3 regions of the Geodermatophilus sp. SYSU D00815 genome follow, and region 2 is predicted to be linked to each of the others. Evidence: predicted binding sites of a transcription regulator. Region 2 holds the regulator's gene; each other region holds the start of a gene.
What was found. The regulator LexA, encoded in region 2, represses DNA repair genes until DNA is damaged. The targets are predictions, from matches to a motif close to TCGAACANNTGTTCGA.
Positions count from the first base shown of each region.

Region 1 (7,813 bases), on a different contig from region 2:
GATCCCGCTGTGCCGCACGATCACGTGCGCGCTCGAGCCCCGGTCGACCCGCACGCCGGGCCAGCGCTCCACGGTCGAGACCGCCCCGCCGAGGACGCCGTCGCGCTCCACCACCTCCACCGAGAGCCCGGCACGGGCCAGGTAGCAGGCGGCGACCAGGCCGTTGTGGCCCGAGCCGACGACGACGGCGTCGGCGGTGGAGGTCGGCGGCACGCCGGTCAGGTGCCGGCGGGGCGCAGCGGCAGGCGGGCGCCGAGGATGGCGAACGGCCGGGAGTCGCCGGGGAAGTGGTGGCCGCGGGCGAGGTCGACGAAGCCGTCGGCGTGGTACAGCCGGAAGGCCTTCGTGTCGGCGTCCGGGGTCGACAGCAGCGCCGCCGGGTAGGGCAGGTCGGCCAGCAGGGCGTGCAGCAGCTGCCGGCCCAGGCCGCGGCTCTGGTGATCGGGGTGCACGTGCAGCTCGCACACCTCGAAGGCGCCGGGCAGCCAGCGCTTCGCCGTCCGCCGGTCGAGGGCGGCGCGCACCTGGTCGTGCCACCACTGGCCGGGCGCGACCAGGTAGCCGTAGCCGAAGCCGACGAGCTCCTCGGCGGCGGCGTCCTCGCCCCCGCGGGTCTCGGCGAAGGCGCCCACCGCGCGGAAGCCCGGACGCTCGGTGTGCTGCATCGCGTAGCCGTAGCGGCCGGCGACGACCGAGGGGTCGTAGCCCATGGCCAGGCCGTAGATGGCCAGCGCCTCGTGCATGTGGTCGCGGATCCACCGCACGGGCAGCTCGGTGACCCGCGTCGCGGGCCTGGTGCCGGTCACGGTGCCTCCACCGCCTCCTCGACATGGGATCCGGTGACATGGGATCCGGTGCTCGGCTCGAGGCCGCCGCCGACCTCGGCCGCCGTGCCGGCGGTGAGCCGGAGCAGCTCGTCGTAGCTGGTGGGGAAGACGGCCATGGGGTGGCCGGCCGAGGCCCACACCTGCTCGTAGCGGGCCAGCTCCACGTCGACCAGCGTGCCGATCGGCTCGGGGTGGCCGATCGGGGCCACCCCGCCGATCGGCTGCCCGGTGTGCCGGCGGACGAAGTCGGGCGAGGCCCGCCGCACGCGCGGGACGCCGAGCAGGCCGGCCACCTGGACCTCGTCGACGCGGTGGCCGCCGCTGGTCAGGACCAGCAGCGGCGCGCCGTCGACGTCGAACACCAGGCTGCTGGCGATCGCGCCGACCGGCACCCCGAGCTGCGCGGCGGCCTCGGCGGCGGTGCGGGCGCTGCCCGGCAGCTCGCGCACCGGGCCGACGGCGCCGGCGGCGGCCAGGAGCTCCGCCATCTCGGCGACCCGTGGGTGCGCGGGGCGGGTCATGGGGGAATCCTGCCACCGGCGCGGGGGCCCGCGCCCGCCAATCCGCCGGGCGCGCGCCTTCTCTCCCGGCTCTTCCGGCTCCCTCCCGGCTCGTTCCGGGCCGGATCGGCGATCCGGTCGCTCCCGGAGCCCGTGGCGACCGGCTCGCCGGTGTGGACGCGGCGGGCTCCGGCCGTCCCGGAAACCGTCGGTGGTGGCTGGTGCAATCGGCTCGAGGTGGGCGGCGCGCCGGGAGCCGCCCGACTTGACGGGCCCGCACCCGTCCGGTGTACTTCTCGGTGTTCGAACAGGCGTTCGAACGACAGGTGGGTTCGGGCGCAGCCGACTCCCGCCGCTCCCGGGTCTTCCCCGCCCGGAGCGGCGGGCCGGCGGCGGAGGCGGAGCAGGGGAGTGTGCGATGAGCCGGGTGCTCGGCAGGGCTGCGGTCGGGGGACCGACCCAGCTCGGCGAGGAGGTCCAGGTCGAGCGCGGCCCGCTCGGCCCGGCGCAGTTCTGGCGCGGGCAGTCGCGCTACGTCGTGGGCGAGCTGCTCGACTCCTGGGTGGAGACCGCCCCGTGGTGGCGGCAGCACGCCGTGTCCTCCCCGGGGTCCTCCTCCGGCGCCTCGGCCGACCTGGTCGCCTCCCGCGAGGTGTGGCGGGTCGAGGCGGTGCGGGCCGGTCGGTCGCGCATGAGCTTCGCCGGGGTCTACGACCTGTCCTGGGACGCCGCCGGCAACCGCTGGTGGCTCGTGCGGGTGCACGACTGATGGGCGCCGCGCGAGCCATGTCGTTCGAGCCCGCCGACCAGCTGCCCCTGCCGCCGCCCCTGCCCCCGGCGGCGGCGGGGCTGCTCGACCAGGCGCGCCGCTCGCTGGCCGAGGCCGCGGCGTGCACTGACGACCCGCGCCGCCGGTACGCGACCGCGCACCTCGGCGCGCTGCGCGGCGCCGCCGCCGTGCTGGCCGCCCGCACCCGCCCGGAGGCCGGGCGCCGGCGGCCGCGCAGCGCCTGGGTGCTGCTCGGCCAGGTCGCGCCCGAGCTGGGGGAGTGGGCCACCTTCTTCGCCGCCGGGGCCGCCAAGCGCGCCGCGGCCGAGGCGGGCCTCTCCCGGGCGGTCACCGAGCGCGAGGCCGACGACCTCGTCCGCGACGTCGGCGCCTTCCTCACCGTGGTCGAGCACACCCTCGGCACCCTCGTCCCGGAGCCGGTGCGGCCGGCCGCCACCCGTCCCCGGGTGGTCGGCGGGTCCGGCCGCCGGCGGTGACGGCCGACCCCTTCGTCCACCTCCACGTCGCGTCGGGCTACTCGATGCGGTACGGCGCGAACCATCCCGCCGACCTCGTCGCCCGGGCCGCCGAGCACGGCATGACCGCGCTGGCGCTCACCGACCGCGACGGCCTCTACGGCGCGGTGAAGTTCGCGCTCGCCTGCCGGTCGGCCGGCGTGCGGCCGATCTTCGGGGTGGACCTCGCGATGGCGCCGGCCGTCGACTCCGCCGTCCCGCGGCCCCTGGCCCGGCCGCTGGGGGAGGCGTCGCAGCTGAGCCGGCCGCCGGCCACCCGCCGGGTGCCGGCCCGCGGCGGGGCCAGCGTCGACCCGCGGCTGCCGCGGGTCACCTTCCTCGCCCGCGACGGCGCGGGGTGGCGCTCGCTGTGCCGGCTGACCAGCGCCACCCACCTGCGCGGCACGCGGGGCGAGCCGGTCAGCTCCCTGGCGGTCGCCGCGGAGCACGCGACCGGGCTGGTCGCGCTGCTCGGGCCGGACTCGCCGGTCGGGCGGGCGCTGGCCACCGGCCGGGCCGACGAGGCCGTCGCCGCGCTGGCCGCCTGGCGCGCGGTGTTCGGTCCCGGGCGGCTGGCGGTCGAGCTGGTCCACCACCGCGGCCGCGGCGACCGGGCGCGGGCGGCGGCGATGCTGCGGTTCGCCGCCGAGCAGCAGGTGCCGGTGGTGCTCAGCAACGCCGTCCGCTACGTCGACCCCCTCGACGCGCCCACCGCCGACGTCCTCGACGCCTCCCGCCGGCTGGTGCCGCTGGACCTGCGGCACGTCGACCGGCGCACCGCCGAGGGCTACCTGAAGTCGGGCAAGGAGATGGCCGAGGTGGCCGAGGACCTCGTCGGCCCCGACCGCGACGCCGCGCTGCGGCTGCTCGAAGGCACCGCGCGGCTGGCCGAGCAGTGCACCGTCGACGTCCGGGACGACCTCGGCATCGGCACGGTGCGCTACCCCGAGCTCGACGTCGTCACCACCGCCGCCGAGCAGGGGATGGGCCCGTCGCAGGTGCTGCGCGCCCGCTGCGAGGCGGGCCTGGGCCGCCGGGGGATGGCGCTGACCGAGCGGGTGCGGGTGCGGCTGGAGGAGGAGCTGGGCGTCATCGACTCCCTCGGCTACCCGTCCTACTTCCTCACCGTCGCCGACGTGGTCGACCTCATCAAGAGCCTGAGGGTGCGCGCGGCGGCGCGCGGGTCGGGCGCCGGCAGCCTGGTCACCTACCTGCTCGGCATCTCCGACGTCGACCCGATCCGCTACGGCCTGCTGATGGAGCGCTTCCTCTCCCCGCTGCGCCACCAGCTGCCCGACATCGACATCGACGTGGAGTCGGCCCGCCGGATGGAGGTCTACGACGCGGTGATCGAGCGCTTCGGCGCCCACCGGGTCAGCTGCATCTCGATGATGGACACCTACCGGGTGCGGCACGCCATCCGCGACGTCGGCGCCGCGCTGGGCATGCCGGTCGCCGAGGTCGACGCGATCGCCAAGGCGTTCCCGCACATCCGGGCCAACCAGGTGCACGCCGCGCTGCGCGACCTGCCCGAGCTGCGGGCCAGCCGGATGGGCTCCAGGCGCGGCGGCGGCACCGGCGACCTGGACCTGCTGTTCGACCTGGTCGCCCGGCTCGACGGGCTGCCCCGGCACATCGCCCTGCACCCGTGCGGCGTGCTGCTCTCCGACGCCACGCTGCTCGACCGCACCCCGGTGGAGAACAGCTTCCTCGGCTACCCGATGAGCCAGTTCGACAAGGACGACGTCGAGGAGCTCGGGCTGCTCAAGCTCGACCTGCTCGGCATCCGCATGCAGTCGGCGATCGCGCACGCCCTCGACGAGATCGAGCGGGTCGACGGCGAGGTCGTCGACATCGACGCGATCCCGCGCGACGACCCGACGACGTTCGAGCTGATCCGCAGCACCCGGACGCTGGGCATGTTCCAGATCGAGTCGCCGGGGCAGCGGGAGCTGGTCGGCAAGTTCGGGCCGCGGACGTTCGAGGACATCGTCATCGACATCTCGCTGTTCCGGCCCGGGCCGGTGAAGAGCGACATGGTGACCCCGTTCCTCATGGCCCGCAACGGCTGGCGGGAGGCCGAGTACCCGCACCCCGACCTCGAGTTCTGCCTGGAGGAGACCGCCGGCGTGGTGGTCTTCCACGAGCAGGTGCTGCAGATCGTCTCCCGCATGACCGGCGTGACCCTGGCCGAGGCCGACGAGGTGCGCCGGGCGCTGGGGGAGAAGGACGCCCACCCGGAGGTGCGCGCCTGGTTCGTGCCACGGGTGCTGGACGCGGGCTACCCGGTCGAGGTCGCCGAGCGGGTGTGGGAGGTGCTGGCCGCCTTCGGCTCGTTCGGCTTCTGCAAGGCCCACGCCGCCGCGTTCGCCCTGCCCACCTACCAGTCGGCGTGGCTCAAGGCGCACCACCCGGCGGCGTTCCTCGCCGGGGTGCTCACCCACGACCCGGGCATGTACCCGAAGCGGCTGATCCTCGACGACGCCCGCAACTTCGGCATCCGCGTGCTGGGCCTCGACGTCAACGCCTCGGCGGGCAGCTACCGGGTGGAGCGGCTCGACCCTGACCCTGAGGTGGAGCTGGAGACCGGGGACGAGGGGTGGCGGCGCCCGGAGTGGATGCCGGAGGCGATGCGCGCGCCGTCCCGCTACGGCATCCGGCTCGCGCTGGCCGACGTCAAGGGGATCTCCGAGGACGAGGTCGGGCGGATCGTCGACGGCCAGCCCTACCGGTCGCTGGCCGACTTCTGGCAGCGGGCCTCGGTGTCCCGGCCGGTGGTCGAGCGGCTGGTGCTCGCCGGCGGGTTCGACTCCCTCTACGGCTTCGGGGTGCGCGACCGGGAGGCCGGCCGGCCCACCCGCCGCCGTCGGCAGGTGACCCGCCGCGACCTGCTGCTGCAGATCGGCGAGCTGGACCGCTGGACCCGCAGCGGCGCCCGGGCCGGCTCGCGCGGCCAGCTCAGCCTCGACCTGATGGGGCTCGACGTCCCCGACGACGAGGCCCTCCCCGACGACGAGGCCGTCCCCGACTGGGCCGACAGCAGCGGGCTGCCCGAGTTCACCGACGCCGAGCTGGTGCGGGCCGAGCTCGAGGTGCTCGGCCTCGACGCCAGCCGGCACGTCGTCGACTTCTACCGGCGCTTCCTCGCCGAGCTGGGCGCCGTCCCGGCGGGCGAGCTGCTCACCTGCCGCAGCGAGTCCGAGGTGCTGGTGGCCGGGGTGAAGGTGGCCACGCAGACGCCGCCGATCCGCTCCGGCCGCCGGGTGGTCTTCGTGACCCTCGACGACGGCACCGGCTGCACCGACTCCACCTTCTTCGAGGACGTGCAGGGTCCCTACGCCGCGACGGTCTTCCACTCGTGGCTGCTGGTGGTCCGCGGGGTGGTCCGCCGCACCGGGCCGCGCGGGGTCTCGCTGCGGGCCACCGGGGCGTGGGAGCTGCCGGCGCTGCACGAGGCCTGGGAGACCGGTGGGCTGACGGCGGTCGCCGAGCAGATGGTCGCTCCGGGCCAGTACACCGAGCAGGCCATCGCCGGGGCCGCGGCGTCCCACGGCTCGCGGCCGGTCGTGGTGCGCCCGGTGCTGGTGCACCCGACCGGCTTCCGCATGTCGCCCTACGCCGACATCAAGCCGGCGGGGGAGGACACCAAGGTCGCCGCCCGCCGGGCCGCGGCACCCCGCAAGCTCTGGCACTCCAGCCCGGGCAGCTCCGGCCACTGAGGCCGCGGTCCGCAGCCGGTGATCCGCGAGATCGGGGAAGCGGGGCCGTGGGGTGGCGTCGCGGACCCCCGGATCCCCGAGACCACGCGCCGTGCTCCGCCGATGAGTCCTCGGCCGCGCGACGGTCCCACCGGGCGAGAGCCTCCCGAGAGGGGGCGCATCCCGAGAGAGGACGGCGACCATGCCGAAGACCGTGATCTGCCTGTGGTTCGACACCGAGGCCGAGGAGGCGGCGCGCTTCTACACCTCCGTCTGGCCCGACGCCGAGATCCTCGGCACCGTGCGCTACGGCGCCGAGGCCCCCGAGCGCGAGGGCCAGGCCCTGACGGTGTCCTGGCGGCTCGGCGACACCGAGTACGTGGGCCTCAACGGTGGCCCGCAGGACTGGGCCTTCAGCGAGGCCATCTCCTTCCAGATCATGTGCGCCGACCAGGCCGAGGTCGACCACTACTGGGACCGGCTCACCGACGGCGGCCAGGAGGCCCCCTGCGGCTGGCTCAAGGACCGCTTCGGCGTCTCCTGGCAGGTCGTGCCGATCCGCCTGCTGGAGCTGCAGTCCGACCCCGACGCCGACCGCCGGCAGCGCGCCGTCCAGGCGATGTTCACGATGAAGAAGATCGACATCGCCGAGCTGGAGCGCGCCGCGGACGCCGTTCCGGCGTGACGCAGGACCCCGCCGCCCCCCACCGCTCGCGGGCTCGCGGTGGGGCCCCGCGGCGGGGCCACCACTAGGCTCGGGCGGGTGCCGCCCGCCCCCGCCTCAGCCGCCGCGGAGCAGCTCTCCGCCCGCACCGCGGCCGTCTGGGCCGCCCTCGACCCCGTCGTCCGCGGGGGCACGCCGCTGCGCGTGCTCGACGTCGGCGGCGGCAGCGGCATCTTCGCCGTCCCGCTGGCCCAGCTCGGCCACGAGGTCACCGTGGTCGACCCCAGCGCCGACGCCCTGGCCACGCTCGGCCGGCGCGCCGGCACCGCCGGGGTCGTCCCGCGCGTACGGGCCATGCAGGGCGACGGCGACCTGCTGCACGAGGTGCTGCCGGCGGCCGGCGGCGCGGGCCGCTTCGACCTCGCCCTCTGCCACTCGGTGCTCGAGGTCGTCGACGACCCCGCGGTCACCCTGCGGGAGATCGCCGGCGCGCTGCGCCCCGGCGGCCAGGTGAGCGTCGCGACGGTCAACCGCGCCGGCGCCGTGCTGGCCCGCGCCCTCTCCGGGCACCCCGTCGAGGCGCTCGCCCTGGTCGAGGACCGCGACCCCGCCCCCGGGCGGGCCCGGCCGGCCCGCCGCCGGTTCGACCCCGAGGAGCTGCTCGCCCTCGTCGAGGGCGCCGGGCTGCGCGCGACCGCCTGGCGCGGCGTCTCGGTCGTCGCCGACCTGCTCGACGCGACCTCCGGGGCCGACCCCGCGGCGGTCCGCGCGCTGGAGCTCGCCCTCGCCGGGCGGTCGCCCTACCGCGACGTCGCCACCGGCCTGCACGTGCTGGCCACG
Region 1 is NZ_JBJGYO010000011.1:87,308-95,120, forward strand. Features, by position in the region: gene ACI78S_RS14390 (phytoene desaturase family protein) at 1-213, opposite strand, end outside; gene ACI78S_RS14395 (GNAT family N-acetyltransferase) at 219-806, opposite strand; gene ACI78S_RS14400 (YbaK/EbsC family protein) at 803-1,348, opposite strand; gene ACI78S_RS14405 (DUF6504 family protein) at 1,746-2,096, shown strand; gene ACI78S_RS14410 (SAV_6107 family HEPN domain-containing protein) at 2,096-2,593, shown strand; gene ACI78S_RS14415 (DNA polymerase III subunit alpha) at 2,590-6,330, shown strand; gene ACI78S_RS14420 (VOC family protein) at 6,512-6,994, shown strand; gene ACI78S_RS14425 (class I SAM-dependent methyltransferase) at 7,073-7,813, shown strand, end outside.
Region 1: the regulator LexA is predicted to act here: its motif matches at 1,631-1,646, upstream of ACI78S_RS14405 (DUF6504 family protein).

Region 2 (7,813 bases):
GATCGAGCCGTCACGCCAGTTGGTCATGACGACGTCGCGGCGCTCCCAGGTCACCTCGTCGTACGGGTGCACCCCGGCGGTGGTGAAGACCCGCTTGACCTTCAGGCCCTTCCCCCGGGCAGGCGCCTTGCCCCCGCGGCGGCTGCGGGCGGTGGACAGGCGGTCGTCGGTCTCGGTCATGAGTTGGAGCTCTCCCTTGGTGCGGCTGCGGCTGGGGAAGCGCCGCGATCGGTGGTGCCCTGACTGGTGTGTAGCGGGTGGTGCTGACAGTTCTCGCTGGTCGTGCTCGGGTTCCGGCGCCGGCGCCGGAGGTGGTCCGCGGCCCGGTGGCTAGGTGCGCCCGCCCCGGCGGCGGGTCGGCGGGCCCTCCGGCGGCAGGCCCGGCAGCGGCGGGGTGCCGCCGGGCAGGTGGCGCGCGCGCAGCTCGGTGATCTCCTTCTCGAAGTCCTCGAGCGAGTCGAACGCGCGGTAGACGCTGGCGAAGCGGAGGTAGGCCACCTCGTCGAGCTCCCGCAGCGGGCGCAGGATGGCCAGGCCGACCTCCTGGCTGGGCACCTCGGCCGCACCGGTGGCGCGGATGGCGTCCTCGACCTGCTGCGCGAGCTGCTGCAGCTGCGCCTCGTCGACCGGCCGCCCCTGGCAGGCGCGGCGCACGCCGGCGACCACCTTGCTGCGGTTGAACGGCTCGCTCACCCCGCTGCGCTTGACGACGGCCAGCACCGCCTCCTCGACGGTGGTGAACCGGCGCCCGCAGGCGGGGCAGGACCGGCGTCGCCGGGTGGTGGCGCCCTCGTCGGCCTCGCGCGAGTCGATGACCCGGCTGTCGGGGTTGTGGCAGAACGGGCACCGCACGGCGATCGACCCCCTCCCGCGGCTCGCCCCAGGCCCCGCCCGACCCGCTCCCTGTGGACCCCCCTGGGGACATCCGGTGGACGTCCCGGGGAGAACCTGAGGACCGGGTGTGGACGGGCTTACAGACCTGTAACTACTAGATGTAGGGGAACCCTAGGGCGGGCTCCACTACATGTGCAAGACGACGCGCGAGACTTCTGTTCCGCCGTGACCAGCCGCAACACCGCGACCCAGCAGTCACACGACACGCCGCGCGACTCGCCCACGCGGGTGGCGACCGCCGAGCCGCGGGTGCATCCTGCGCACCCCGCGGCACACCGGGAGCGGGCGGCCGGTGATCCGGCGGGGACCCCGCCCGGCCCTAGACCCCGGTGAGCGTGTCGTCCCAGCGGGCGGCCCGGGGCTTGGGCACCGCACCTGCGCGCCCCACCCCGTCGAGGCGCATCGGCCGGGTGAAGAGGTCGGGCTCGGGCGAGGGGACCACCGCGGGGACGGGCGCTTCGGGGCCCCGCGGGGCGGGAACCCGTGGGGCCTGCCCGGTCGCGGCGACGAGCACGCCCGTGTCGGCGGCACGGTGCCGACCGGTGCCGGCCGGCGCGGCCGGCGCGCGGTGCCGCCCCGCCGGGACGGGCGCCTCCACCGCCGGGAACTCCGCGGTCTCCCCCACGACCCGGGAGTCGGCACGCCGGCGCCGGCCGGCCGGGTGGCTCGCGCGGCTCGCCGCGTCGCCCCGGTACGCCGGCAGCCCCCGGGTCGCGGCCGGGTCGGCCACGGTGCCCGTCGCACGCGCGGCCCCGGGCGCGGCCGGACGCCCGCGGCGCGCCGCCCCGGCGGTCGCCACGTCGGCCAGGCGCATGCTGCGGGTGGCGGCGGGGTCGTCGGCCGACGTGGGCGCGACCGCGAGGCGCCGCTCCGGCAGGCGGAGGCACTCGAGCTCCGTCCACACGGACTCCTCGACGCCACCCACGGTGAGCCGGACCCGCACCTGGCAGCCGCCGTCGGCGTCGTGCCGCCAGCCGAGGAGCGAGCCGGGCAGCCACTCGCCCGCCGAGTAGACCTCGACGGCCTGCGGCTGGCTGGTGAACACCGCTGCACGACTTCCCATGGCGCCTGGCACGCGACGACCGTATGCGTCCGGGTCAGCACAGAGCGTGAAGGCTCGGGTACTGAGGGTTGACGAAGTCGAGCCCTCGATCTTGTCGGTGTCCTTGCGGCCGGCCGCCCGTCCGTCGACCCCACCGCCCCGCTCGGGGGACCTCAGGGCAGCTCCAGCACCTGCCCCGGCACCAGCGCGGTGCCGTCGAGGTGGTTGACCCGCTGGAGGGCGTCGACCACGGCCCGGACGTCCTGGCCGGGGGCGAGCGTGCCCGCGATCGACCACAGCGTGTCACCCGGCCGCACGACCACGCGGCTCTCCCCCACCAGCTGCAGGCCGGCCTCGTCCCCTCCCGTGACGAGCGGCCCCACCCAGGCCCCCAGTGCCACCCCGGCGCCGAGCGCGAGGACCACGGCCATCCGGCGGGCTCGCCGGGTGAGCCGCACCGGGGCCGGCCGCGGCCGCCGCCGGGGCGTGCACCCTCCGTGCACCGTGCGCACGGTCGGCGCCGGCGGCGCGGCGGGCGCCCGACCGCCCGGCGCCCGGCCGGGTACCGGGCGGCGCGGGCGGGGTGGGGGCGGGACGGCGGCAGGCGTCCGCCCGACCCGGGCGCGCGTCGGACCGGGGACCTCCACCGCCGGGCGGACGGGGTGCGCGGGGCGGGCCACGGCCCGCAGCGACGGGCGCCACGGCGCCTGCACCGCCTCGTCGAACTCCAGCACGGCCTGCTGCACGCTTCCCACGGCCACTCCTCCCGACGTTGCGGACCCGTCGCGTTCTCGAACGTCTGTTCGAATCGAACGCCTGATCGATGTCTACCGGAGCGCGCCGACAGAAGCGACCCGACACGGCCGCCCTTCGAACGTGTGTTTGATTCTTCGCGTCGACAGCGCTACCGTCTGCCACGACGACGGACGGACGCGTGGGACGGTGGGCACCGGCCCGGCGGGCGAGGAGGAGACGTGGCGAGCACGAGGGGGACGTCGGGCGGTCGCCGGGCAGCCGGCGACGGCACGGGGACGAGCACCCGGCGCCGGGCCGCGGCCACCGCGGAGCCGGCCGGGACGGCGACGGAGGAGCGGACGGCCGCCGTCCGCGCCTTCCCCGACCGCGCGGACGCCGGCGACGGGCTCACCCAGCGGCAGCGCCGTGTCCTCGAGGTCATCCGCGACTCGGTCGAGCGGCGCGGCTACCCGCCGTCGGTGCGGGAGATCGGCGAGGCGGTCGGGCTCTCCTCGGCGTCCTCGGTCGCGCACCAGCTGTCGGTGCTGCAGAAGAAGGGCTGGCTGCGCCGCGACCCCAACCGCCCCCGCGCCCTCGACGTGCGGCTGCCCGGCGACCACGCCCTGCCCGCGGCCCCCGTGGCCGACGACGCGGCGCCGGCGCCCACCTACGTCCCGCTCGTGGGCCGGATCGCCGCCGGTGGGCCGGTGCTCGCCGAGCAGGCGGTCGAGGACGTCTTCCCGCTGCCGCGCGAGCTGGTCGGCGACGGCACGCTGTTCATGCTCAAGGTGGCCGGTGACTCGATGGTCGAGGCGGCGATCTGCGACGGCGACTGGGTGGTCGTGCGACAGCAGCCGACCGCCGAGAACGGCGAGATCGTCGCGGCCATGATCGACGGCGAGGCCACCGTCAAGACCTACAAGCGCCGCGACGGGCACGTCTGGCTGCTGCCCCACAACCCAGCGTACGAGCCCATCCCGGGTGACGACGCGACGATCCTCGGCCGGGTCGTCACCGTCCTGCGCCGGGTCTGAGCCCGGCCCGCGGGGCGGGGTCCTAGACCCCGCTCCGCCGCAGCCGCCGGAGCAGGCTGCCCACCCCCACGACGATCGTGGCGACCGCCGCGGCGACGAGCGCCGCGGTGAAGGTGGGCGGGCCCGCGCCGGTCGCGCCGGGCGCGGCCGACGACGCCGCGGCGGCCACCGGTGCCAGCTGGGCGGTCGCCGCCACGAGCGTCACGTTCCCCGGTGGCCCCTCGCCGGCGACCACGAGCTGGCGGTCGTCGGCGCTGAAGCTGATCGCCTCGCCCTGCGGCTCGGCGGGTAGGGCGAGGCGCACCGGTTCGCCGGCGAGCGCACCGGGCACGTCGGAGCCGCTCAGCGGCCACACGTAGGCGTCGGTGTAGGTGCGCAGCGCCAGCAGACGCCCGTCGCGGGAGACCGCTCCCCCGGTGGCCATGAGCTGGCCGGCCCGGCCTACCGGACCGCCCTGGGTGCCGGTCAGGGTGAAGCTCACGGTGCCGACGCGCTCGAGGGGCACCGTCCCGCCGTCGGCCAGCGGCGCGGCCGGCCGGTAGACGCCGCTCGCGCCGAGCACCTCCTTGGTGACCAGGTACGGGGTGCCGTCCGGGGCCAGCAGCAGCGACTCCGCGTCGTGCGGACCGTCGGGGTAGGTCAGCCGGTGGACGCCGGTGCTCCCGTCCGGCCGCAGCGCCAGCAGCGCGACCGTCGGCCGGTCGAGCCGGTTGTCGCCGATGTCGGCCAGCCACACCGTGCCGTCCGCGCCGACGGCCAGGTCCTCGGGGTCGTAGGGGTCGACCGTGCCGGTGCGCGACTCCACCACCTGGCAGGCGGCGTCGAGCACGTGGACGGCCAGCTGCTCGCCGCCGTCGTTCATCGCCACCATGCGGTCGCCCACGACGACCAGGCCCGACAGCTCGGCCAGCCGGGGATCGGTGACCTGGCACAGCGTCTGCGGCGCGCCGGAGCCACCGGCGGCCGACCCGGGTGCGGCGGGCGCCGCGCCGGCGGGGACGGCGGGGCCGAGGGCGAGCGTCGCGACGAGCGCGCCGGCCGTCAGGAGGCGCGCGGGCACGCGACTACGCGGACCGGCCGTCTCGGGCACGAACCCAGCGTGACAGAACCGTCGCGTCGAGTGCATGCACCACGCCCAGCAGCAGGATGCCGACGGCGCCGCCCACGACCGCGTCGGTGACCCAGTGGAAGTCCAGCGACACCATCGCCACGGCCGTGGCGACGGGGCCCAGGATCGACAACCACCACAGCGCGCGCTGCACCCGGGCGGGCAACCCGAACTCCACGGCCTGCCAGCGGGCGACGCCCCACATGAGGACGGCGTTGGCGACGTGGCCCGACGGGTAGGACTCGCCGTCCCGGTGGAAGAACGAGCCGGGGTACGCCGGGGCGGTGCGGCCGGTGCCGTACTTGAAGCCGTAGACCACCACGGTGAGCAGGAAGAGCGCCACCAGGACGCGCAGCAGCGGCAGCAGCGTGCGGCGCGACCAGCAGGTGTAGCCGACCAGCACGGCCAGCATCAGCAGGATGAACCCGCGGCCGCCGAGCTGGGTGACCGCCCAGACCGGCCAGTACGCCGCCGAGTCGCGCAGCCCCCAGGAGCTGACGACCTCGGAGACCCGCAGGTCCATCCACTCCAACCAGCCGCGGCTGAGCAGGTCGACGGTGACCACGGCGGTGACCACCGCCGCCACCCCGGCCAGCCACCAGGACGGCCGGCCGTCCGAGACGGCGCGGCCCGGCTCCGGCGGCGGGCCGGGAACGGCGGACGGGTCGCCGGGTGGCCGTCGCACCGCGCCGCTCGTCACGGCGTCACGGTACCGGGCCGTGACCCGATCGTGATCTCCATCGCCCGGACGGGTGGCGCGCGCCGCTCAGGCGGTCGGCGCCGCGAACTCCTCCAGGGCCGCGGCCAGGGCGCCGTCGACGCGCGCGGTGAGCCGCGTGCCCCCGGCCTCGTGCTCCTCGGAGAGGACCTCGCCGTCGCGGTGGACCCGGGCCACGAGGTCGCCGCGGCCGTAGGGCACCAGCACGTCGACGTCGACGTCCGGGTGCGGCAGCCGCGCCGCGACCTCGTCGCGGAGCCGGTCGATGCCCAGCCCCGTCTTCGCCGAGACCCACACCGCGCCGGGCAGCGCCTGGCGCAGCGCGAGCACGTCGTCCTCGGTCATCGCGTCGACCTTGTTGACGACGACGAGCTCGGGCACGGCGGCGGCGTCGATCTCCGACAGCACGGTGTGCACCGCGTTGATCTGGCCGAGCGGGTCGGGGTCGGAGCCGTCGACCACGTGCAGCAGCAGATCGGCGGCGGCGACCTCCTCGAGCGTCGACCGGAACGCGTCGACCAGCTGGTGCGGCAGGTGCCGCACGAAGCCCACGGTGTCGGTCAGCGTGTACTCGCGGCCGTCGGGCGCCTGCGCCCGGCGGACGGTCGGGTCGAGGGTGGCGAACAGCGCGTTCTGCACGAGCACGCCGGCGCCGGTGAGCTGGTTGAGCAGGCTCGACTTGCCGGCGTTGGTGTACCCGGCGATCGCCACGCTGGGGACGGCGTTGCGCCCCCGGCTCGAGCGCTGGGTGGCCCGCGCGGTGGCCATGCCCGCGATCTCGCGGCGCAGCTTGCTCATGCGGGCCCGGATGCGCCGCCGGTCGGTCTCGATCTTCGTCTCACCGGGGCCGCGGGTGCCGATCCCGCCACCGCCGGCGACGCGGCCACCGGCCTGCCGGGACAGCGACTCACCCCAGCCGCGCAGCCGCGGCAGCATGTACTGCATCTGGGCGAGCTCGACCTGCGCCTTGCCCTCCCGGCTGCTGGCGTGCTGGGCGAAGATGTCGAGGATCAGCGCCGTCCGGTCGACGACCTTGACCTTGAGGATCTTCTCCAGCGCGTTGAGCTGGCCGGGGGTCAGCTCGCCGTCGCAGATCACGGTGTCGGCGCCGGTGGCGGCGACGATGTCGCGGATCTCGGCGGCCTTGCCCGAGCCGACGTACGTGCCGGCGTCGGGCGTGGAGCGGCGCTGGTTGACCGCCTCGAGGACGACGGAGCCGGCGGTCTCGGCCAGCGCGGCGAGCTCGGCGAGGGACCGGTCGGCGTCGGCCGCCGTCCCCTCGGTCCAGACGCCGACCAGCACGACGCGCTCCAGGCGCAGCCGGCGGTACTCGACCTCGGTGATGTCGGAGAGCTCGGTCGACAGCCCGGCGACGCGCCGGAGGGCACCGCGCTCCTCGAGGGCGTAGGAGCCGGTGGTGTCGTCCGGCTCGTCGACGAGGGGGCGTTCGTGAGCGGTGGTCATCGGGTCCAGCGTGGCACGTGGGTCCGACACGGTCACCTGGGTTCCTGCAGCAGATGTCATCGCCGGGTACAACGCATCACGCCTCCGGGTGCATCCCGAGGTACAACGACCACCGCTCGCCGTCCGGCTCGTGCGGCCGGCGGGCGTACTCGTCGAGCAGGGCGTGCAGCCGCCGGCGGAACTCCTCGAGGTCCGCGGCCGCGAGCCGCAGCCCCAGCCGGCTGCTCTGCAGGCGCTCCTCCCCCACCTCGGCGACCTCTTCGAGGAAGGCGGCCAGCATGGGGTCGCGGGCGGGGTTCGGGCGGTCGTCGACGTCCATCAGCCAGCTCTTGCCGGTGGCCCGGTAGGGCACCTCCCGCGAGCCGCGGGCGCCCCGGCGGGCGGGTTGCGCGGCGAGGAAGCCGGTGTCGACCAGCGTGCGCACGTGGTGCAGCACCGTCGCGGGGTTGCGGCCGAGCCGCTCGGCGAGCTCCTTGTTGGTGAGCGCCTCGGACGCGCACAACCGCAGGATCCGCAGCCGGACGGCGGAGGCGACGGCGCGGTACTCCGCGTCGGTGGCCCGGCGCTTCTCCCCGCGGATCCACGGCACCTCCGGCTCGGTCACGCCGCGAGCCTAGGCGACACGCCGCCGACTGATTGACTTTCCCCAATCAGTCGGCGGAGGCTTCCCGCCGTGAGCACCCCGGAGAGCCTCTGGCGGCACGGCGACTTCCGCCGGCTGTGGGCCGCGGAGACCGTCAGCCAGGTCGGCACGCAGATCACCCTGCTGGCGCTGCCGGTCCTCGCCGTCACGCTGCTGCACGCCACCCCGCTGGAGA
Region 2 is NZ_JBJGYO010000015.1:46,909-54,721, reverse strand. Features, by position in the region: gene ACI78S_RS16620 (vitamin B12-dependent ribonucleotide reductase) at 1-180, opposite strand, end outside; gene nrdR (transcriptional regulator NrdR) at 331-852, opposite strand; gene ACI78S_RS16610 (hypothetical protein) at 1,214-1,957, opposite strand; gene ACI78S_RS16605 (LysM peptidoglycan-binding domain-containing protein) at 2,110-2,691, opposite strand; gene lexA (transcriptional repressor LexA) at 2,911-3,705, shown strand; gene ACI78S_RS16595 (hypothetical protein) at 3,728-4,765, opposite strand; gene ACI78S_RS16590 (phosphatase PAP2 family protein) at 4,770-5,513, opposite strand; gene hflX (GTPase HflX) at 5,580-6,995, opposite strand; gene ACI78S_RS16580 (ArsR/SmtB family transcription factor) at 7,072-7,599, opposite strand; gene ACI78S_RS16575 (MFS transporter) at 7,669-7,813, shown strand, end outside.

Region 3 (7,813 bases), on a different contig from region 2:
TTGTTGCGGATGCGCCGGACGACGACGACGGTGAGCAGCAGGCCCACCGCGCCGACGGCCGCCATGCCCACCGGGGTGGCCAGGAACTGCTGCGCGGCGGCCTGCCCCTTGGCCTTCAGCCGCGAGGGGCTGCTCCGGTAGACCAGCTGGTCCAGGGTGGCCGCGAGCGACTCGCGGGCGGCGTCGATCTCCAGCTGGATCTGTCGAGGGTCGCGAGGCACGGCGACAGCCTGCCAGACCACGCCCGCCGCAGCGCGCCCGCGTGGTCGCGGCGCACCCGTCCGGGCGACTCCTAGACTGCAGGTCTCGCGCGGGAGTGGTGTAACGGCAGCCACGCCAGACTTAGGATCTGGTGCCTCCGGGCGTGCGGGTTCGACTCCCGCCTCCCGCACGCGTGCGGGCACGCCGGCGGGCCGGCCGCCCGCGTGGACGGCCGGCCGGAGCCCTCGGTCAGACCGTGCCCGGCCGTGGTGCCGGGACCGCCAGCGGCGGGATGTTCTGGTTCAGGTGGAACAGGTTGTCCGGGTCGTAGCGGCGCTTGAGCGCGGCGAGCCGGGTGTAGTTGGCGCCGTAGTTCTCCGCCGCGCGGTCCTGCTCGTCACCCGACGCGAAGTTGGTGTACCCACCGGGCTTCGAGTGCGGGGCGATGGCGGCGAAGTAGTCGCGGACCCACGCCGTGTTGCGCTCGTTCTGGGTGGGGTCGGGCCACATGCCGGCGATGTTCGCGACGTACCGGGCGTCGCGGTGCCCGAAGGCGGTCGCGTCGGAGGCCACCTCCTGCGGGGCGCCGTCCAGCGTGTACATGTGCATGGCGCAGGTGTCGGCCGGCATGCGCGCCCCGTGCTCCATGTGGGCGGCGATCGCCTCGTCGGTCAGCTCGGTGAGGAACGCGGCCTTCCAGTAGTGCTGCAGCCCCGGTGGCAGCAACGGGTCGAACAGCGCGTTCAGCGCCGGGTAGGGCATGGGCGCGACCAGCTCGGCGGCGGGCAGGGCGACCTGGCGGAACCGGTCGAGGAACCGCTCCCCCGCCGCCATCTCGCCGGTCCAGCACGAGATGACCACCGCGAAGGGCTGCCCGATCCGGTTCTCGGGGATGAACGGCAGCGGGGCGGCCAGGTGCACGGCCGGGTAGCCGCCGTACTCGCGCGGGGCCTCGGCCAGCGTGTCGTCGAAGAAGCGGAAGACCGCCGGACCGTCGTCCATCTCGAAGAACATGATGCCGACCAGCACGTTCTCGGGGATCGGGTGCACCCGGTAGGTGAAGTCGGTGACGACGCCGAAGTTGCCGCCGCCGCCGCGCAGCGCCCAGAACAGCTCCGGGTCCTCCTCCTCGCCGGCCGTCACCAGGTCACCGGCAGCGGTCACCACCCGGGCGGCGAGGAGGTTGTCGCAGGACAGGCCGTGGGCGCGGGACAGGTAGCCGACCCCGCCCCCCAGGGTCAGCCCGCCGATGCCCGTGGTCGAGATGATGCCGCCGGTGGTGGCCAGGCCGACCGCGGCCGCGGCGTCGTTGAAGCGGCCCCACGTCGTGCCACCACCGGCGGTGGCGGTGCGCCGCTGCGGGTCGACCTCGACCGACTGCATGGCCGAGAGGTCGGCGACGAGCGCGCCGTCGGCCGTGCCGTAGCCGGGCACGCTGTGCCCGCCGCCACGCACGGCCAAGGTCATGCCGGAGTCCGCCGCCGCGCGCACCACGGCGACCACGTCCTCGGCGGTCGCGCACCGGACGACCGCCGCCGGGTGCGCGTCGATCATCCCGTTGTAGACCCTCCGGGCCTGCTCGTACCCCTCGTCTCGGGGGCGGATCACCTGTCCGGTCAGTCGACCGGCCAGCGAGTCCAACACCTGCGCCTGGGCCTGGGTCATGGCTGCTCCTCGGCGGACGGACGTGCCGGGCGCCCTCGGCTGGGCGCCGAGCCGGAGAAGCGCCCACCGTAGGGGCCGTCCCGCGCCGGCGGACACGGGCGAAGGTCCCCGGCCCGGGCGCGCCCCTCAGGCCAGGACGGCGCGCAGCTCGAGCTCGGCCGACGGCTGCCCCGGGTCGTCGGCGTCCACCACCGCCAGCAGCCGCACCTCGTCGCCGCGGACCTCGCGCAGCGCCAGCCCCTCCACCTTGTGCACCCGGCCGCCCACCTCGGCGATCGGCGCCACGGCGAGCACGTCGGCGTCGTCCACCAGCGCCAGGGCGGTGGCCACCACCGGGCCGTCGTCGACGGCGTTGGGCGTGTCCTCGGCCGCCGCGCTCAGCAGCGTCCGCCCGTCGGGCAGCGCGACGGCATCGGTCACCGCCAGGCCGACGCCGCGGACCTCACCGAGCCGGTAGGCCCGCGGCTCCGCGATCGCGACGGTCGCGGGGTCGGCCCTGCCCAGGACGGCGGCCACCAGCCCGTCGAGCGGGACGTCGACGCTGCACGACGGCACCCCCGAGGCGAGGTTGCCCCGCTGGAACCAGCGCACCCGGTCGCCGTGCCGGCTGGCCCCCTCGAGGTTGAGCTGGTCGCCGGGGACGTCCATCGCCAGCGCGACGCGGCGGTACAGGGGCGCCAGGTCGGTGGCCGACACCTCGGCCCGGCCGTCCACCAGGCGGGCCAGCACCCCGCGGGTGCGCCGGGCGGAGGAGCCGGAACCGAGCAGCAGCACGGCGGGGGCGCCGTCGACCTCGGCCGGGCAGGCCACCTCCAGGTCGGGCTTGAGGTGCTTGGTGCCCTCGGCCTCGCTGAACACGTCGTGCCCCTCGACGGGCGGCAGCACGCGCACGGGCACGGTGCCGTCGGGACGGCGCCAGGCCGCGACCGTGGCGTCGTCCTGGACGACCAGCCAGCCGTCGCCGAACGGCGCGATCCCCGAGGCGGCGCGCACCGGCGTCCCGTCGTCGAACCGCAGCGCCCGGACGGCGTCCACGACTACCCGCACGGCCCTCCTGTGCCCACGGCCCGCGCCGTCTAGGCCAAGGCGTCCAGGCGGGCCATCTCGTCGTCCGAGAGGCCCAGCCCCGCCGCACCCATGTTCTCGGTGAGGTGCTCGACCGACTTGGTCCCGGGGATGGGCAGCACCACGGGCGACTTCCGCAGCAGCCACGCGAGCGCGACCTGCGCGGGCGTGGCGTCGAGCTCGCGGGCCACGGCCGCCACCGGGCTGTCCGGCGCGGCCAGGTCACCGGTCGCGATCGGGAACCACGGGATGAAGGCGATGCCCTCCCGCGTGCAGTGGTCGAGGACGTCCTGCGACTTCCGGTAGGTCAGGTTGTAGAGGTTCTGGACGCTGACGACGTCGACGACCTGCCGCGCCGCCTCGACCTGCTCGACCGAGACCTCGGAGAGGCCGACGTGGCGCACCTTGCCCTCCTCCTGCAGCTCCCGGAACACGCCGAGCTGGTCGGCGAGCGGGAAGGCGGGGTCGATGCGGTGCAGCTGCAGCAGGTCGATCCGGTCCACCCGCAGGTAGCGCAGCGACAGCTCGACCTGCTGCCTGAGGTAGGCGGGGTGGCCGAGCACGGTCCACTCCCCCGGGCCGGTGCGGGTGAACCCGGCCTTGGTCGCGATGACCAGGTCCTCCGGGTAGGGGTGCAGGGCCTCGGCGATGATCTGCTCGCTCACCGCCGGGCCGTAGGAGTCGGCGGTGTCGATGAAGTCGACGCCCTGCTCGACGGCGGCCCGCACCACGCGGACGGCGGCGGCGCGGTCGGCCGGCTCGCCCCAGACGCCGGGGCCGGGCAGCTGCATGGCGCCGTAACCGAGGCGGTGGACGGGGAGGTCCCCGCCGATGAGGAACGTGTCGGACGCTGCGTCTACGGTCATGCCGGGCGCAGCGCGCCCGCGGCCGCCCGTGTTCCCCCCATCCCGGATCGGCCTGCTGACCAGCGGAGTCTCTCCGCGCAGAAGTTGCCTCCCACCCCGTTCGAACGTATGATCGAACGCATGGCGGAGCGGTCGACGGAGTGGCCCGTGTTCGGGCCGCAGACGGGTCCCGCCTCCGGCCCGCTGGGCGCGGTGCAGGAGGCCGACCGGGAGATCGCGCGCTGGACGGCGCAGAGGGCCCGAGCGCTGGCCCGGTACGCGGCGTCGATGCCGGCCACGGCCGACCGGGCCCGGGGAGAGCCGGGCGCGATGGGAGCGCAGCGGCGGGCGCGCCGACCCGAGGTCCTCGAGCCGGTGTCGGCGTGGACGGCGCAGGAGGTGTCGATCGCCCTGTCCCGCAGCCAGGGCAGGGCCCAGGTGCTGCTGGAGCAGGCCCGCACGCTCGAGCTGCGGCTGCCCGGCACGCTGGCCGCTCTCGAGGCGGGTCTGCTCTCCCCGGAACACCTCGGGCCGCTGCTGGACCACGTCGCGCCGATCGCCGACGACGCGGTCCGCGCCGAGGTCGAGGCCGAGCTGCTGCGCTGGGTGGCCGACCGGGCCGCGCGCAGGACGATCACCACCCCGCCCCAGCTGGGCGACCGCACCCGGCTGGTGGTCAAGCGCCGCGACGCCCGCCACGCCGCGCAGCGGGCGCTCAGAGCCGTGCGCGAGCACGGCGTGCACCGGCAGCGCGAGCGCGGGGAGGGGCTGGCGCCCCTCCCGGTGGTGGGCACCGGGCCGGAGATCGACGCGCTGCACGCGGCGCTGGGGGCCCACGCCGACGCGCTGCCGGACGACCCCGACGACGACCGCTCGCGGCCGCGCCGCATGCTTGACTGCCTGCTCGACCTGGTGCTGCGCCCCGGCGAGTCCGATCTCCCGCCGGTCCGGGTGGTGCTCACCGTCGTCGCCCACCTGCAGACGCTGCTCGGCGGTGACCGGCCCGGGGAGGTGCAGGGCCGGGTCGCCTCCGCCGAGGAGGTCCGTCAGCTGCTCCTCGCGCTCACCGGCGCCGAGCTGGGCACGGCGGCCACGGCCGAGCCGACCGGCGAGCCGTCGCTGCCCGACCCGACCGGCGAGCCGTCGCCGGACCGGCTCGACGAGCGGTTCCTCGACGACCCCGGGTGGGAGCCGTGGGAGTACACCCCCGAGATGCGGGCGGCGCTGGCCGAGTGGGAGGCCGGCTGGGAACGACGCCTCGAGGCCGGTGAGTTCGACGACCCCGACCCGGTCCAGGTGCTGCGGCCGGTGACCGTCGACGACTTCGACCCCGAGTTCGAACGGCTCCTGCACGAGCTCGACGACCGCTGGTGGGCCGACCTCGAAGCGCGGCTCGCCACCGATCCCGCGCCCGGTGACGATCCGGCGGCCCGGTGACGATCCCGCGCCCGGTGACGAACCGGCGCTCGAGGATCCGGCGCCGGCGGCCGGTGGTGGGCTGACGCCGACCGCGCGGTCGACGACGCCTCGGCCGCGGTGCTCGCCGCGCGGCGCGCGCTCGGGCACGCCGAGCGCACGGTCACCACCGCCGAGTGCGCCGACGCCGCCGGTGAGACCGCCCGGCCGGCGGGCACGGCCGGCCGGGTCGACGCCACCACCGAGGCCCTGGCGGCGCTGCGCGCGGCGGCCGACGCCGACCGCGCGGCGCTGGCCGACCTGCTGCACCGCACCGCCGGCGGCGGGCTGGCCGAGCGGCCGCGGATCGCCCTGGTCGACGCGCTCTCCGGCGCCCTCGTCTCGCCCACCGACCTGCCCGGGTTGCGCCGGGTCGCGCACTGCGGCCGGTCGGCCTGCCGCCGACGACCCGACCGCTGCACCCACGACCTCGCCTCGGCGCGGGCGCGCCCGCCCCCACCGACCGCTACCGGCCCCCGGCCGGGCTCGACCGCCACGTGCGCGCCCGCGACCGGCGCTGCCGCTTCCCCGGTTGCCGCCGACCGGTCCGCGCCGGCGAGCTCGACCACCACGTCGCCTGGCCCGACGGCCCCACCGCCGCCACCGACCTGGCCGGGTTCTGCACCGGCGACCGCCCGGCGAAGCACGAGGCGGGATTCCGCTCCGACCTCGCCCCCGACGGGACGCTGACCGTCAGCACACCCGACGGCCTCACCGCCACCACCGAGCCACCGCCCTGCTGACCGCGAGGGGATCGGATTCCTCCCGTGCACACCTCCGGCCCGCGGGGTACACGGAGGGCTCCACCGACGCGGAAGGACCACCACATGAGCGAGCAGGCTCCCGACGAGATCCCGACGGGCACCCCCGCCGGCCAGGACGCGCCGGTCGAGCGCGGCGGGTCGGAGGAGGCCAGCGGCGTCCCCCTCACCGAGACCGAGGTGGAGACGTCGAAGAAGCCCGAGGACCGCGACGGCAACGTCTAGCTAGGCCTCGTCCGCACCCGGGCGCCGTCAGGAGCCGACGAGCGCCCGGTTGAGGACGGCGATCAGCTCGGTGCGGGTGACGATGCCGACCAGCCGACCGTCGTCGTCGACCACCGGCAGGTGGCGCAGCCCGCTGTCGGTCATGAGCGCCACCAGCCGGGCGACCGGGGTGTCCACGCCGACCGTCGTCACCGGGCTGGTCATCACCTTGGCGACCGGGTCGAGGTCGACGACCTCGAGGTTGAACAGGTCGTACACGGTGACGATGCCGACCACCCGGCGCGCCTCGTCGACGACCGGCAGCGCCTTCACGTGGTGCTGGTTCATGAGCATGCGCGCCCGGTACAGCGACTCCCCGGCCTGCACCGTCTGCACGTCGCGGGCCATGAGCGTGCCGACGCGCAGCTGCCCCAGCCGGCGGTCGAGCGCCTGCGCCTCGGCCTCGCGGACCAGCGCGAGGACGTCGCCCGGCAGCACGTCGAGCCCGCGGTCGAGCCGGGCCATGGCCTCCCGGATGTCCTCGGCGCGCACCCCGATCCGCTCGCTCGGCACCGCGTCCGTGCCCGCCTTCGGCGCCGGCGGCTCGGGGGCGTGCGGGTAGGGCCGCCCGGTCAGGTTGTTCACCAGGGCGGCCACGACCAGCAGCACCACCGTGTTGACCCCCACCGGCCAGACCGCGAAGGCGTAGCCCTGCTCCGCCACCGCGCCCGTGCCCACCGCGGCGAACAGGGCGCACGCCCCACCCGGCGGGTGCACGCAGCGCAGCAGCATCATCACCGCGATCGCGACCCCGACGGCGACCGCCGCGGCCAGGGCGACGTCGTCGACCACCCGGCCCGCGGTGACGCCGACGAGCGTCGACACCCCGTTGCCGACCAGCAGCGACCACGGCTGGGCCAGCGGGCTGGCCGGCGCGGCGAACAGCAGGACGGCGGTCGCGCCCATCGGCGCCACGATGTAGGGCAGCATCGCCGGCCCGCCGGGCACCGCGCGGGCCGTGAGCGCGGCCAGGGCGATGCCGGCGAAGGCGCCCAGCGCCCCGCGCAGGTAGTCCGCCCGCCGGTAGCCGAGCGGTCCCGGCCGCAGGGACGACCGCCACGCCCGCAGGTCCGCGTGCAACCGAGCTCCTCCCACCGGCCTCCTCGCCGTCGCGGGAGCGTACGCGGCCGGGTCGCTCGGACCGACGCGGCCGCGTCGCTCAGACCGACGCGGCCGTGCGCGCGGCGTCGTACCAGGCGTCGAGCCCCTCCGCGGGGAGCGGGCGGCAGAGCAGGTAGCCCTGCGCCTGGTCACAGCCGACGTCGCGCAGCCGCTCCCAGGTCGCCTCGTCCTCGACGCCCTCGGCGACGGTGGTCAGGCCGAGGTTGTGCCCCAGCTCGACCACCGACCGGACGATGAGCGCGTCGCTGTCGTCCGCGGCCATCTGGGAGACGAAGGAGCGGTCGATCTTCAGCTGGTGCACCGGCAGGTCCTTGAGGTGCGCCAGCGAGGTGTACCCCGCACCGAAGTCGTCGATCGACAGGGTGATCCCCGCCTCGGCCAGGCGGCCGAGCACGTGCCGCGCGCGCACCGGGTCGGCGGTGATCGCGCTCTCGG
Region 3 is NZ_JBJGYO010000006.1:233,208-241,020, reverse strand. Features, by position in the region: gene ACI78S_RS10005 (DUF3618 domain-containing protein) at 1-221, opposite strand, end outside; tRNA gene ACI78S_RS10000 (tRNA-Leu) at 311-391, shown strand; gene ACI78S_RS09995 (FAD-binding oxidoreductase) at 451-1,866, opposite strand; gene ACI78S_RS09990 (DUF6910 family protein) at 1,993-2,913, opposite strand; gene ACI78S_RS09985 (aldo/keto reductase) at 2,943-3,797, opposite strand; gene ACI78S_RS09980 (DUF222 domain-containing protein) at 3,918-5,213, shown strand; gene ACI78S_RS09975 (hypothetical protein) at 5,729-5,974, shown strand; gene ACI78S_RS09970 (hypothetical protein) at 6,059-6,217, shown strand; gene ACI78S_RS09965 (HPP family protein) at 6,245-7,336, opposite strand; gene ACI78S_RS09960 (putative bifunctional diguanylate cyclase/phosphodiesterase) at 7,416-7,813, opposite strand, start outside.
Region 3: the regulator LexA is predicted to act here: its motif matches at 3,898-3,913, upstream of ACI78S_RS09980 (DUF222 domain-containing protein).